2 linked regions of the Spartinivicinus poritis genome follow. The protein of the gene in region 1 interacts with the protein of each later gene in a pairwise test. Links are inferred from orthologs where the notes say so. Each region holds a gene or a part of one and is shown on either strand. Other genes may lie near its edges.

Region 1 (3,371 bases):
CAACTGCTGGTTTAGGACGAGATGCTTTTGTTCTAGCCAGTTTAGGTTGCCAAGTGACATTACTGGAACGCTCGAAAGTCGTTCACTTATTATTGGCTGATGGCCTTAATAGAGCAGCAATTGATGTAGATGTTGCTAGTATTGTTAATCAGTTACAACTGCTTTGTATTGATGCCAAAGACTATTTGCAAGAATTGTTAGGGTTAGCTGATCAATTTGATGTGGTCTATTTAGACCCTATGTTTCCTCATCGAGAAAAAAGCGCCAAAGTCAAAAAGGAAATGCGAATTTTTCAACAGCTATTAGGTCAAGACTTAGATGCAGACTATTTATTGGATGCAGCTATTGCAATTGCTAAGTATCGCGTGGTCGTCAAAAGACCAAAGCTTGCACCTTATTTGGCTGATAAAGCCCCAACTTATCAGTTAACAGGTAAGTCTGGTCGTTTTGATGTTTATGTGAATAAAGCATTTGGTAGCTAGTAGTCCATATGCAAAATAAGGTTTGAATACTGTTACCCAGCTTTACGCATGGACCACTAATTAACGGGCTTAAATTCACTTTCAGTTAAATGAAGAATGCTATAACGAATATCGGGAGGCAGTATTCTTTTAGCAGCTAGGCCAATATCATAGAGTGCTTTATCGAAGCATAAAGCACCATTGTGGCTAATTGTAATAACATGTTTGTTCTTAAGTGTTTGAATGAGATTACGAAACAATGTTTTGTCAAAAAACTCTGGGGCATTAATACCCTGGACTAGAGAAAGCCGTTGGGCAATGTTCTGGCACTGATTCTCTAGCATGTGGGCATCAAGTGTTGCACTTCCAGCTTTTAATAACACACTAATGACCAAATAAAACCGCTCTAGCATTTGGCTAATAGCTTTGGCCAAAAGGCTTAACTGTATAAATTCAACAGTGTTTGGTGCTGAGCGTACCAACTTGCCATTTTCCTGGCTAACTAACTTTAGTTGTTTTAAACAGTTAATACTGTTCTCAATTTCTGTTTGCACCTGTTGTTCTGGCCAGATTAAAAATAGCTCAGTTTTTAAATAAGGGTAAAGCGTAACACAGGCTTTAGTTAGGTCATCACGAATTTGATAAGGACTATTGACGAAGAAACAGCTGATCAGAGAGGGTAGGGCAAATAAATGTAAGATGTTATTGCGATAATAGGTCATGATCACGGCATTCTTTTCACTTAATGTGACGACATCACCTAATGCATCTGTATGTGTGTGAATAAGCTTCATTGACTCCACATATTGTGTCATTGACTCGCTTGTTTCGTCTGGCAAAGTAACTTTTTCACTGTAGGGCAATTGTTTTAACAGGGTTAAGTAAAAGTCGAGTGAAAAGTATAGTGTGTTTTTATCAAGAGCTTGTCTGGGAGTTGAAAGTAATGCCATTGCTGTCAGATTAACCGCATTGACTGAAGCAGCGGCATTAATACGCTGGATTAACTGGGTAGCTAGCATATTCGTCACTGGGTTTAGCCATTCAGGTTTAGTTGCCTTTGCTAGAGTATAATCATGCCAGTTAGGTTGTTGTTCTGTTAAAAAGTCACTCAGGGATAGTGGAGAAGAAAAGTTTACTGTTACTTTTCCAAGTGTTCTTTTTAAACTGGTCAGTGTGCGAAAAATATCCAGTGGGGATTCTTTTTTCTTAGATTTACCTCGTAGTTCACCTAAATAGGTTTTAACTTCCAAGACATTTTCATAGCCAATATAAACAGGAATAAAAACGATGGGTTTTCTATTGTCGCGTAAATAGCTACGAATAGTGAGTGCCAGCATGCCAGTTTTAGGTGTTATACAGCGTCCAGTACGACTACGCCCACCCTCGATAAAGTACTCAGTTGGAAAGCCTTTAATAAATAATGTATGTAAATATTCGTTAAATACGGCAGTATAGAGTTGATTGCCTTTAAACTGTCGACGAATAAAAAAAGCACCACTTCTTCGCAGTAAACCACCAATCACTGGCATGTTAAGATTAATACCTGCAGCAATATGTGGTGGTGTTAAACCTTGCTTAAACAAAACGTAGGATAATAATAAGTAGTCAATATGACTACGGTGACATGGTACGTAGATTATTTCATGGTCTTTTGCTAATGCTTTGACTGGCTCTAAGTGATTGACTTCAATACCATGGTAGACTTTATTCCAAAACCAAGAGAGTGCGATATCCAGTAAACGGATAGCTGCATAACTAAAGTCCGAAGCGATTTCTTTACCATAATATTGACCCTTGGCTTTTGCTTTTTGGTAGTCAATGTTTTTTTCTTTCACTTCATTATTAATGGCATCTATCACTAAGGGAGCATAGAGAAGTGAGTTTACCAAACTATGGCGATGTGATAAGTCAGGTCCAACCACTGAGGTGCGTAGCTGTCTGAAATGCACACGTAAAATTCTGGCGACTTTTCGTTGAGTACGACTTTCTCCTAATTCGTTATTAACAATGTCACGTAATGACATAGGAGAATTAAAGTGCACTATGGTTTGTTTGCCGTGAATAATAATGGTTAACAGTTTTTTAAAGCGGCTGGCTACTTGGAAGTTGTAGGCAAATAAAAGCTTGAGTGCTGATTGCTCTTTATCAGGTGAGCGTCCCCAGAATACAGAAACAGGCACAAGCAGTACATCAAGTGCAGCATTGTTTTGGACTTGACTGATCAGTTGCTTTAATTGCTCTGGCAAGCTTGCATCTTCTCGTTTAAATAGAACCCCTTTAAGTTGGGTTAAAAAAAAGTGAGCAGGCTGTTCCGAGGTTAAGTTGGGAAGTAACTCAGATGGTTTTGGCAGTTGCGCTCTAATACATTCTTGCTCAACTAGTAAAAAATCAGATAAAGATGAGTTGCGTAATACATAGCAAACAGGCGTATTGGAGGGCAGCTTAAGCTGTTCTGCTGAACCATTATGTACTTCGACTTTAACCCAAAACGAAATTAACTTGCGTAGTAAAGCTAATAAAAATTGAGAGCTTCTAATTAATTTTTCCATAATATACTTTTAAAAGTGGCTGTTCTGTTACTATTTAGCAACATAAGTACAAAGCCATATACTCAAACTGTAATCTATTATAGTCTTCGTAAAAAACTTTAGGGTAAGCCTGCTGTGTGTAAGATTTTACTGGTAGTGTAAGGAGAGTAGCTGTTTTTCCTGCTAAATATTTACTATGTTAAACGTCCTGCCAAAGAACAGGGCCTTCTCCAAACTCATTAATTTGCCACCACTCATCTTCATTATTTTTACCTTCTTCCCAAAAGTTGCCATTACAACGAACTTCTATGTTTAGGGTTTGGTATGCATCTCGGGCGCAGTCAATGTCTGTTTCCCATGGGGAATCTGAGGAATTAAACCA
Region 2 (3,142 bases), on another replicon or contig:
TCTTTATCTGGTTGTGAACGTGGCTTTTGTGCAGGTGGCTTTTTAGCTACGGCAGGTTTATTAGTAGCCGGTTTTAAGGCAATCAGTTTTGCCTTAACGTGATCAGGGGTCGCTTTAACAGGAAACTGATGTTCCTTCTGCCAAATATTGGCCACTGCCAATATAGCAGTGATATGTAGGACTATTGCTATCGTAGCAGGTAAGGTATAACCGTTAGGCAATCTCACAACAATAACTTCTTATTAACCTGTTTGTTCCTGTGGATCGGTAATCAAGCCAACATTGGGTACACCGGCTGCTTGCAAGGCAGCCATTGCCTGAACAACTGTGCCATAGTCAACCTGTTGATCCCCCTTGATTAACACTAAGCGGTTAGGTTTAACCTTCATTATTTTAGAAACCTGCTCCTGTATTTTTTCTAGGGGAACAGCTTGCTCTTGATCCTTACCAATATTGATGTAATACGTGCCATCAGGTTTTACTGAAACAATAATGGCCTCTTCATCCTCTTTAACATCAAGTGGCTTTGCATCAGTATTTGGTAAATCAACATTAACCCCTTGGGTTAACATCGGAGCGGCTACCATAAACACAATCAACAGCACCAGCATCACATCAATGTATGGCACCACGTTGATTTCTGACATTGGCTTACGCCGAATACGTTTAGTAGCCATGCTGCTTATCCCTGCTTAACTCGTGTATGTACCTTACGGTGTAAAATACTGGAAAACTCATCAGAAAAGGTATCGTAACTATTTAATAGTTGATCAACCTTTGCAGAGTATTTGTTGTAAGCCACCACAGCAGGAATTGCAGCCAATAGCCCCATTGCTGTTGCAACCAGTGCTTCGGAAATACCAGGAGCAACAGTAGCCAAGGTTGCCTGAGTTTGATTAGCAAGCCCTCGGAATGAATTCATAATGCCAATAACCGTACCAAACAGACCGATGTAAGGACTGATTGAACCCACCGTAGCAAGAAAGGGTAAGTTTTGCTCTAAACGTTCTTGCTCCCTCGCCAAAGCCACTCGCATTGCTCGTTGAGTCCCCTCCATCACTGCATCTGGGTCTGCATTGGAGTCTTGCCTTAGCCGGGTAAACTCTTTGAAACCCGCTCTAAATAAATGCTCCATCCCATTATCAGGATCAGGCTCACTGGTGACTTGGCGGAATAATTTACTTAAATCCATTCCCGACCAAAACCGATCTTCAAATGTAATAGCACTCCGTTTGGTATTAGATAATAAAAAACCACGTTGCAAAATCATTACCCATGACACAATGGATGCCAACAGTAATATCAGCATCACCAGCTGTACAATCCAGCTAGCGCCGGCAATTAAGGACCAAATTGACATTTCTGCCACAATACTTACCCTCAAGCTATTTTATGTAAGGTGACACTTATATATTAAGCTGCATTACATCCTGGGTAATACAACATAAAAGGTGACACAGCCTCAGCAGGCGAAAGGCCGATCATACCACCTCTCTTTTCCCGTTTTCGTGAAATTACCTAGAGTAATTGTATTTTTTGTTGCAAACTGGTTGGAATCATTGTTGGCCTCATATTAATAGACGACACACAAGCCACTTTTACTTCAGCCTCGCAACATAAAACATTTGTCCGACAATTAACCACTTGTTGTATAAAAATAATAGCTACTTTTGTCAATTTCTTAACTATTGCTGTCACTTTTAATTCATCATCCAGCCTGGCTGGACTACGATAGTTAATTGATGAACTATGGACAACAAACATCACATTTTGTTCGAGAAGCGAATGCTGTTCAATCCCTAGACTACGTAATAAATCCGTTCTTGACCGCTCCATATACTTCAAATAGTTTACATAGTAAACAATCCCACCCGCATCGGTGTCTTCAAAATATACGCGGCAGCGAATCTCAAAGTTATCCACTCACTGTTTCCTCAAACAAAATAAAAAAACAAGCACCAAAAAGTGGTACAAAAAATTCTTAATACGCTAAAGTTGATAGAGTTTTGGGTCAAGACTCAGGCATAGATAAGCCAAAGTGGAGATAGGCCCGCTCAGTAACAACCCGGCCTCTGGGTGTTCGCATGATAAAGCCCTGCTGAATTAAATAGGGTTCCAATACATCTTCAATGGTATCACGCTCTTCGCTGATGGCTGCAGCCAAGCTATCGACACCCACAGGCCCCCCTGCAAATTTCTCAATCATGGCCAACAGTAGTCGTCTATCCATCTGATCAAACCCCTGGTGATCTACATCCAGCATACTAAGTGCCTGATCAGCAACCGTTTGGGTAATAATTCCTGAACCTTTTACCTCTGCAAAGTCTCTTACTCGCCTTAGTAGGCGGTTGGCTATTCGGGGCGTTCCTCGTGAACGTTTAGCAACCTCTACAGCCCCCTCTTCGTCTAAAGACACACCTAGTATATTTGCAGAGCGCTGCACAATCGTAGCTAAATGCTCAACTGAGTAAAATTCCAGTCGCTGAACAATACCAAAACGATCTCTCAGTGGCGAAGTTAGCAAACCAGCCCGGGTGGTTGCTCCTACTAGGGTAAAAGGCGGCAGATCCAGTTTAATGGAACGTGCTGCTGGACCCTCACCAATCATAATATCCAACTGGTAGTCTTCCATAGCGGGATATAAAACCTCTTCTACCACGGGGCTTAAGCGGTGAATTTCATCAACAAACAGTACATCACCCGCTTCCAAATTAGTTAGCATTGCAGCCAGATCGCCGGCTTTTTCTAACACAGGTCCTGAGGTGGTTTTAATTTGCCCCCCCATTTCATAAGCCAAAATATTCGCTAATGTGGTTTTACCTAAACCAGGCGGACCAAATATCAAGGTATGATCTAAGGCTTCGCTGCGTCGCTTCGCCGCCTCAATAAAAATAGTCATTTGCTCACGTACAGAAGCCTGACCAATATAGTCAGCCAAACGCTTTGGCCGAATCGCTCGGTCTTGGCTTTCCTCTACGGGCGTTGCAGTTGCTGCAATTAAACGATCCGTTTCAATCATCGTTTATAGATCACCTGTTTTATCTAACTCACTCCCCACTAATTTGAGGACATTGCAAAAGTAATGGATACGGAATAACAGGCACTAACCTTATTTTCTAGTACCCTTATTATTGCAACAAGC

Evidence for each region.
Region 2: the proteins of plsB (region 1) and ybgC interact in binary tests that used the Escherichia coli proteins (3 or more experiments, as listed by UniProt). The link is inferred for Spartinivicinus poritis from one-to-one orthologs.

Annotation. Positions count from the first base shown.
Region 1 is NZ_JAPMOU010000001.1:91,270-94,640, reverse strand. What follows is about bases 275-3,311. They hold plsB (glycerol-3-phosphate 1-O-acyltransferase PlsB), read right to left. Parts: upstream 3,011-3,311; coding sequence 539-3,010; downstream 275-538. Other genes in these bases: ORQ98_RS00445 (hypothetical protein), read right to left, coding at 3,189-3,311; ORQ98_RS00455 (class I SAM-dependent methyltransferase), read left to right, coding at 275-482. In the rest of the region: more of ORQ98_RS00455, read left to right, coding at 1-274; more of ORQ98_RS00445, read right to left, coding at 3,312-3,371. UniProt on the Escherichia coli protein: Catalyzes the transfer of an acyl group from acyl-ACP to glycerol-3-phosphate (G3P) to form lysophosphatidic acid (LPA). This enzyme can utilize either acyl-CoA or acyl-ACP as the fatty acyl donor.
Region 2 is NZ_JAPMOU010000010.1:102,095-105,236, forward strand. The notes cover bases 222-3,029. They hold ybgC (tol-pal system-associated acyl-CoA thioesterase), read right to left. Parts: upstream 1,924-3,029; coding sequence 1,519-1,923; downstream 222-1,518. Other genes in these bases: tolA (cell envelope integrity protein TolA), read right to left, coding at 222-227; tolR (protein TolR), read right to left, coding at 243-677; tolQ (protein TolQ), read right to left, coding at 683-1,360; ruvB (Holliday junction branch migration DNA helicase RuvB), read right to left, coding at 2,012-3,019. Outside these bases: more of tolA, read right to left, coding at 1-221.